DNA from 2 places in the uncultured Brevibacterium sp. genome. Region 2 is predicted to be linked to the other one. Evidence: riboswitches for the same ligand, from Rfam matches in the RefSeq annotation. Region 2 holds a riboswitch; the other holds the start of a gene.
What was found. Region 2 has a riboswitch for thiamine pyrophosphate ahead of thiM (hydroxyethylthiazole kinase). Riboswitches for the same ligand answer to the same signal wherever they lie in the genome.
Positions count from the first base shown of each region.

Region 1: it holds a riboswitch for thiamine pyrophosphate, as region 2 does, so the genes downstream of both, Q0Q28_RS03810 (ECF transporter S component) here and thiM (hydroxyethylthiazole kinase) in region 2, are expected to answer to the same signal.

Region 1 is NZ_CAMIMF010000018.1:395-4,618, reverse strand. It holds gene Q0Q28_RS03820 (metallophosphoesterase family protein) at 1-1,185, opposite strand, end outside; gene Q0Q28_RS03815 (DUF4916 domain-containing protein) at 1,368-1,907, shown strand; TPP riboswitch at 1,976-2,078, shown strand; gene Q0Q28_RS03810 (ECF transporter S component) at 2,104-2,718, shown strand; gene Q0Q28_RS03805 (ABC transporter ATP-binding protein) at 2,715-4,100, shown strand; partial or broken gene Q0Q28_RS03800 (energy-coupling factor transporter transmembrane protein EcfT) at 4,090-4,224, shown strand, end outside.
Region 2 is NZ_CAMIMF010000125.1:197-4,420, reverse strand. It holds partial or broken gene Q0Q28_RS10525 (HsmA family protein) at 1-115, opposite strand, end outside; gene guaB (IMP dehydrogenase) at 285-1,811, shown strand; TPP riboswitch at 1,850-1,939, shown strand; gene thiM (hydroxyethylthiazole kinase) at 1,930-2,814, shown strand; gene thiE (thiamine phosphate synthase) at 2,811-3,512, shown strand; partial or broken gene thiD (bifunctional hydroxymethylpyrimidine kinase/phosphomethylpyrimidine kinase) at 3,571-4,224, shown strand, end outside.

The DNA of each region.
Region 1 (4,224 bases), on a different contig from region 2:
CTTCACGCCCACGTAGCCGGGCACCTTGTTGCCTTTGGCCACAGCAGCCCAGTCGGCGTCCTTCTTGTTGCTGTAGAACTTAGAACCGCTCGACGAGGTTGCGGTCATGTAGATCGCCTCGCCCTTCTTCTTGACCTGCTTGCTACCACCCTTCGCGCCTGCGACTTTGGCACCGTCTCCGTTTGTCAGGTAGCTGCGGGTGTACACGTGGTCGTGGCCGTTCATCACCAGGTCGACATCGGCCTCGGCGATATATTTTGGAAGCTTTTCGCGCAAAAGTTTCACGTCAACGTCGTCACGGTGTGGGCCGGACGAATATGGCGCGTGGTGGAAGGCAACAACCGTCCAGTTTGCGTCACGCCCTTGGTCGGCTTTCACGTCCTTGATGAACTGGCCGTGTTTCTTCCAGTTGGGGTTGTTACTGTCCAGGACGATAAACAGCACTCCAGCGTCCTTGTACCAGTAGTCGCCCGTGCCTTTCTGGTTTGGCTGGCGGAAGTGTTGGATGTGGCTGACGGGGTTGAGCATTTCGTGGTTGCCCTTGATTGTCATGTGCGGGAGTGTGCGCATGACGTCTGGCGCGAAGAAGGCGTCGTACTGTTTGCCCGTGCCAGTGTCGATCTGGTCGCCGAGGCTCAAGAGGAAGCGTGCGTTCGGGTGTGCCTTTGCGGCCGAGGTGACTGTCCGGTTCCAGCCTTCTGCATCGTTGGGCTGTCCGTTACCGGAGCCGATCTGTGGGTCGCCTACCGCTAGGAATTCACCGCTGTCAGTGGAGAAAGACTTCGGGGTCGAGAACGTGTAGACGCCCGACCAACCGTTTTTATCGGAACCAACCTGGTATGCGTACCGGGTGTTCGCTTTCAGGCCCGTGACGTGCGCCTGGTGGTAGAGGCGAGCGCGGTCAATCGACACTCCCGATTTTTCTTCTTTGACCGTGCGAGCACCTTCCGGAAGTTTGCCACCCACCACTTCCTTTGCAGGAGCGATCTTGACGCTCTGCTCGCCGACCTTCTTGGTGTACCACGTAAAGGCGCGGTCGGTGTTGCGGTCCCCCACCTGCATGCCGAGGTTGTAGATGTCGGCCTTTTTCGTCACCTCGGCGCCCGTACCCAGGGCGGGACTCAGGCCACCGGAAGACAGTAATGCAACGAGTCCGAGCGTGGTGGCAAGCGACTTGATCTTCATTCGAAAGCTCCTCTGGGCAGGCGTCTAGCTACAACAAATGACAACGGCCCATATGGTGACCGTTTTGGGTTAACTGCGTTCGACCTTTGGGTGCACCGCAAGTGACCTGTGTGCAGTCACGTGATGTTTTCGCGGTGAAACGCCTGTACGCTGTGAGCGAAATTTGTGCAAAAATTGCCGGTATGACGCGCACCGCTTTGGACTATGACGAAAACTGGCTCGAACCTGAAGAGCTCAACCGCCTCAGGCGCAAGCTCCCGCTCACGTATGTACACGGGGTGCCGGTTCAAGTGAGTGACAGTGGCGAGGTTGAACGGATTGGCCTGCTCCTGCGCACCCTTCCAGACCAGACCCTGGGCCGCGAAATCGTCGGCGGTCGTGTCCGCTTCCACGAAACTCTGCGCAGCGCACTCGCCCGGCACTGCGAACAGGACCTGGGCCCGCTTGCGCTCCCGGTTTTTCCCACCTCGCTCACCCCGTTCCACGTTGCCGAATACTTCCCCACTCAAGGCGTGAGCAACTACTACGACCCCCGCCAGCACGCGGTGGCCCTGTGCTACATCCTGCAGGTGCGAGGCGAATGCACTCCCCGCCAAGACGCGTTGAGCTTCGACTGGTTCGCACCTCAGGAACTTCTGCGCGACGACATCATCGCTGACATGTGCCACGGCCAGCACCACATCGTCAAGGCAGCCCTTGCGCACCTGGGGATCCTGCCCTAGAAAGCCGGGACACACCTCGGCGGATTTCTTCTCAGGGTTTATTCATACTCCGTTTGTGTGTAATGTGTGATCCGCGACAGGGGAGCGCCATCAGGGGCGCTGAGAGTGCTTATGCAGACCCTCGAACCTGATGCGGTTAGGACCGCCGAAGGGAGTCGAGATTCTCTTTACCCCTCCTGAATCCTTGGGAGGATACATGTCATCGACGACAGCGACTGAAAAGACTCAGACTCACACGTACTCGTGGCGAGTTGTCGACATTGTTGTGTGCGCCGTGATTGCGGTTGCAGTTGGGCTTCTGTTCCGTTTGTGGGCCGCGCTGTGGCCGGGCTTTGAACTTCTTTTCTCCACAACTTTCCCGCCTGCCGTGGGTCTGTTGGGTGGTGTATGGGTGCTCGCGGGGCCGCTGGCTGCGGTGATCATTCGCAAGCCGGGTGCCGCGCTGTTCTGTGAGCTGTTGGCCGCGATTTTCGAGGCGGTCCTGGGATCCCACTTTGGCCCGCCTGTCGTGCTTTCCGGGTTCCTCCAGGGTCTGGGTGCGGAGCTCGTTTTCGCCGCATTCAGGTACCGCAAGTTCACACTCCCCGTCTGCATCCTGGCGGCAGGTCTTGCAGCCGTGTTCATGGGTGTTCACGAGTCGATCATGTACTTTGCGGAATGGCCGTTCATCTACCAGGTTGCGTACACCGGTTTCGCGGTGCTTTCGGCAGCAGTGCTTTCCGGCGTGATCCCATGGCTACTGACGCGCATGCTCGCTTCAGCTGGGGCGCTCAACGCGTTTGCGTCTGGTAACACCGGGCGCGAGGTGTGAGTCACCTCAGCGCGACCGACTTCGGGTGGAAGCACGCCGGCCGTAAACGACCTGCCCTCACCGGGATTTCGTTGGAGATTGCGGCTGGCGAGCGCGTCCTGATCGCGGGCGCGTCCGGGGCTGGCAAGTCCACGTTCCTGCACGCTGTGGCTGGTGTTCTGCCCAGTGAGTCGGGGACTCAGTTTGGGCAGTTGCTTATCGACGGAACGGCTCCGGACCCTACCCGAGGTCGTACCGGCTTGGTTCTGCAGGATCCCGATTCTCAGGCCGTGTTGTCGCGGATTGGCCCTGACATTGCGTTTGGGGCCGAGAATCTGCGTGTTCCAGTCGAGGAGATCGCCGACCGAGTGCAGTGGGCCCTGGACACAGTGGGGTTGCCGTATCCGCAGGATTGGCCAACATCCAAACTGTCTGGTGGGCAGAAGCAGCGGGTGGCTCTCGCTGGTGTTCTGGCGATGCGCCCGTCGATCATTTTGTTGGATGAGCCCACGGCCAACATTGACCCGCAGTCGGCTCCTGGGCTGCGTGACGCGGTTATTCGGGCTGCGGATGAAACTGGTGCGACGCTTCTAGTGGTGGAGCACCGGCTGGATCTGTGGGCAGACCATGTAGACCGCATGGTGGTCCTCTCCCCCACCGGTGTGATTGCCGACGGCCCGCCACACCAGATCATGGAGACGCATCGGCAAGAGTTGGAAGACGCCGGGTTGTGGCTCAGCCACATACGACCTAAACGCCGTGAACTTCGCGAAGCCACTGGCCCGCAGTTGTTGGACGTCGACGCCACCGTGGGTCGTCACGAAGACGTCAACCACGTGGCGTTCTCCCTGGCACAAGGTCAAGCGTTGGCGATGACGGGGGCCAACGGGGCCGGAAAATCCACTGCGGCACTGACAGCGGCTGGGCTTTTACGACCTCGGTCTGGTCAGGTCACTGCCAGCCCGGAACTGCAAGCGTGGGCGCCCGATTTCCCCGTGCGTAGCGCGAGCCCGCACGCGTGGAAAGCCCGGGCGTTGGCGCGCAGGATCGGGAAGGTGTTTCAGACCCCTGAACATCAGTTCGTCACTCGAACCGTTCGCGACGAGTTGGTGTTGGGCGGGGTGGACCCGGACTCGGTGTTGGAGCGGTTGCGTCTTGACCATGTGGCGTTGGCGCACCCGTCTACGCTCAGCGGTGGTGAGAAACGGCGGTTGAGTGTCGCGTGCATGCTGGCCGCACCCGTTCTCATTGTGGACGAGCCCACGTTTGGGCAGGATGCGCACAGTTGGCGCGAGCTGGCCCGCCTACTCAACGAAGCGGTCGATAACGGGGCCGCAGTGCTGACGGTCACACACGATCCAGATTTTATTCACGCAGTGGGGGCTCACGAGTATGGGATTTGATATTCGCTCTACTCCCTTAACGCGCACCAACCCGCTCACCAAGATCGTCATCATGGTGCTGATCACTCTGGGAGTTGTTCCGTCGATTGACGTGGTCAGCGCGTCACTCATGATGGTGTTCATC
Region 2 (4,224 bases):
GCCCAACCAGGATCACATGGGGCCACGTGAGAACTTTTTTCTTGTGTTCTGCCCACACACCCATGGTGTAGAAAATCAGCGCTGCGGTGATGAAAGCAATAGCAAAAATCAACATGACTCCAGTGTGCTCTTAGCCCCTCTCGAATCCATCGCCCAGCGGGTTGGTTGTCCTATCAACCAAATGGTTGAGCCACCTGTTTATAAACTCACACCCTCACGGTCATGACTGCCAGTCGAAAGCGTTAGGATTGCGGGTATTGGTAGGACAAAAGGGGAGGGACCCAATGAGCGAAGTTGAACAGCATTTCCGCGAAGCAGAGAATCCGTTTTCACTCACCGGTTTGACCTACGACGACGTCCTGTTGCTCCCCGGAGATACCGACGTCATCCCGTCTGAAGCTTCAACCCGTACCCGGTTGACTCGCGAACTCGACATCAACATCCCTCTGATTTCTGCAGCCATGGACACGGTGACAGAAAGCCGGATGGCTATTGCCATGGCACGCATTGGTGGAATTGGAATCATCCACCGCAACCTAAGCAAAGAAGACCAGGCAGCCCAGGTCGACTATGTGAAGCGCTCAGAGTCGGGCATGATCACCGACCCCGTGACCATCACCGCCGACAAGACCCTGCAAGAGCTCGACGAAATGTGCGGCCAGTACCGCATCTCGGGTCTGCCTGTTGTGGACGAAAACAACGTGCTCGTGGGAATCATCACCAACCGTGACCTGCGCTTTGTTCCTCGTGCAGAATTCGCTACAAAAACGGTTGGCGAAATCATGACGAAGGCACCTCTGATCACAGCTCCCGTGGGCGTGAGCTCAGAAGAAGCCTTTGAAATCCTGGCGGAACACAAGGTCGAGAAGCTGCCGCTCGTCGACGAGAACAATGTGATCCGCGGGCTCATCACCGTTAAAGACTTCGTCAAGAGCGAAGAGTACCCCCTGGCGTCCAAGGACTCTGAAGGCCGGCTCCTTGTAGGTGCCGCAGTAGGGTTCTACGGAGACGCGCTGGAGCGCGCTGGCCTGCTGGCCGAGGCCGGTGCCGACGTCATCGTGGTGGACACGGCTAACGGTCACGCACGCGGTGTCACCGACATGATTAAGACGCTCAAAAAGGACCCCGCTTTCTCTCACGTCCAAGTTATTGGTGGAAACGTCGCTACCCGCGAAGGCGCGCAAGCACTCATCGACGCAGGCGCCGACGCCATCAAGGTGGGAGTTGGACCAGGGTCGATCTGCACCACCCGCATCGTGGCAGGTGTAGGTGTTCCACAGGTCACCGCGATTCACTTGGCCTACCAGGCCGCACGAGAAGCCGGAGTTCCGGTGATCGGTGACGGTGGCTTGCAGTATTCGGGTGACATCGGCAAGGCACTGGTCGCCGGTGCCGATTCCGTGATGCTCGGAAGCCTCCTCGCCGGATGTAAGGAATCGCCGGGTGAACTGCTCCTGGTGAACGGAAAGCAGTACAAAACGTACCGCGGCATGGGCTCCTTGGGTGCGATGGCGCCACGTAAGGGGCGTTCGTACTCCAAGGACCGCTACTTCCAGGCCGACGTCGCCACCGACACCGACCTCATCCCAGAAGGCGTCGAAGGTCGGGTCGCTTACCGCGGTGAACTCAAGAACGTCGCGTACCAGCTCACGGGTGGGCTGCGCCAAACCATGTTCTACGTGGGAGCACGCACGATTCCTGAACTCAAAGCGCAAGGACGCTTTGTGCGCTTGACGGCTGCGGGCCTGAAAGAAAGCCACCCGCACGACATTCAGATGACGGTGGAAGCGCCGAACTACCAGTCACGCTAAGGGTAGTTCGCGAAACTCACACACCACAGGTACAGTGTGATGCAGACTCGGGGTGCCACTATCGGCTGAGATCATACCCGTGAACCTGTTTGGTTAAGACCTGCGAAGGGAAGTCAGCATGACGCTTGTATCTGAAAGTCGTACCGGAAACGCTCCAGAATTTACTCCTGCGTTTCTCACTCACATGCGTGAGCTCACGCCCCTGGTGCAGTGCATCACCAACACTGTGGTGCAAGAAGTCGCCGCGAACATTCTGCTCGCATCGGGCGCATCACCTGCCATGGTTGACCACGAAGCTGACGCGGCGGCTTTTGCTAAGGTCGCCAACGGTGTGTCTGTGAACTTTGGGACCCCCAGCTCGCACACGTACTTGTCAATTGACGCTGCCGTGCAGCAACGCACCGAGGACGGAACCACTTGGGTTCTTGACCCGGTTGGTCTGGGAGTGGCTCCGTTCCGAACCGCCCGGGTCTTCCGGGCTTTGAGCGAACGCCCCACCGTGGTGCGTGGAAACGCGTCGGAGGTGGCGGGGCTCGCCGGAATGGGTCAGGGTGCCCGAGGTATCGAAGCAGTGGACGATGTTGAGTCGGCTTTGCCTGCCGCGAGTAAGCTCAGCAGCGAATACGGTTCCGTTGTGGCGATCTCTGGCCCTGTTGACGCAATCGTCACCACGATTGGTGAAACAACCTATGTCAGTCACGTTTCAGGTGGGTCCACCTACATGCCACTCGTCGTAGGAACCGGGTGCTCCCTGGGCGCGCTCGTAGCAGGATACGCAGGAACAGCTCATCATCTCCTCGGCGAATCAGCCACCACGGAAGAAAAACTCACCCGTTACCACCAAGCCACCGTGACCGCGCACGCACACTTCGCGGCTGCCGGTCAGCGCGCACACGAACTGGCAGACGGGCCAGGTAGCTTCAAAGTCCACTTCCTTGACCAGCTCCACGCAGTCACCGAAACTGACCTGAGCGAAATCAACGTGACCACGGAGGAACTGTGACCAACCCGCGCTTAAGCGGCATCGACGGGTCCCTGTACTTCATCACCGACACCAGAATGTGCGAACAAGCAGGACGCACGGTGGCACAAACGGTTGAACTGGCAGTCGCTGGAGGCGCCGGAATCGTGCAAGTGCGCGATAAACACGCCACCGACGCCACCTTCGCTCAACTCACGTTGAGCGTTCTCGAAGCAGTCGAAAACGCCCGCCGCACCAACAACATCACGCGCCCCGTGCCTGTTTTCGTTAACGACCGCGTCGAAGTCGCAGCCAGCCTCATCAACGACGGCCACGACGTTCACGTCCACGTAGGACAAGACGACACGAGCGTGCCACGTGTCCGCGAACTCATCGGAAACACCCCACTGATAGGCCTGTCAGCCAACACCCCGGAAGAGATCGAAGCCGCTCGCGCCCACGGCGACTTCGGCAGCGGGGGAGTAGACCTCCTGGGCGTGGGTCCCGTGTGGGACACCGCAACTAAAGAGGGTGCCCCAGCCGGGCTGGGAGTCGACACACTCAAAAACCTCATTGCCACCTCGGCGATTCCGGTCTTTGCCATTGGCGGAATCACAGCCGAGCGGGCAGCGCAACTCAAGGACACCTCGGTCGCGGGGGTATGCGTGGTATCAGCAATCTGCCTTGCCCCCGACCCGCAAGTCGAGGCACGCAAAATCCACCACGCATTCCAGAACTGACCCTCTAACTCTCTGCGGGGAACCCAAGCCATCCACCCCACACGTTAAGGAGATCGACATGTCACGCCCCCCTGTCGCGTTGAGTATCGCGGGAACCGACCCCTCCGGTGGAGCTGGTGTTCACGCCGATCTGAAAACCTTCACCGCCCTGCGCGCATACGGAACCTCGGTGATCACCGCGCTGGTCGCCCAAAATACGCACGGAGTGTCGCGTGTGTACGGGATCGACAACGATTTCGTGTCTGACCAGTTTGACTCGGTGCTGACGGACATGCCCGTTGACGCCACCAAAACCGGGATGCTGGGCACTCGCCAACTCGTGGAATTGGTTGCGGAACGTGCCGGCCGAGGTGGTTTAGGCTTCCTGGTCGTCGACCCTGTCATGGTGGCCACCTCCGGGCACCGACTGCTTGAAGAAGACGCGGTGGACGCCGTGCGCACGCTCATGGTGCCCGCCGCCCATGTCATCACACCCAACCTCCCCGAGGCCGCGCTGCTCTTGGGTGACGACGTTGAGCCGGCCCGCGACCTCGACACCATGCGCTACCAGGCACGCGAACTGATCGAACGCGGTGCTCGCGGTGTGCTCGTGAAAGGTGGGCACGGCGAAGGTGACGAAGTCCTCGACGTGCTGGCGCTCAACGACGGCACCGACGTCACCCTCGCTGAATACCGCCACCAGCGCATCAGCACCCCCAACACGCACGGAACC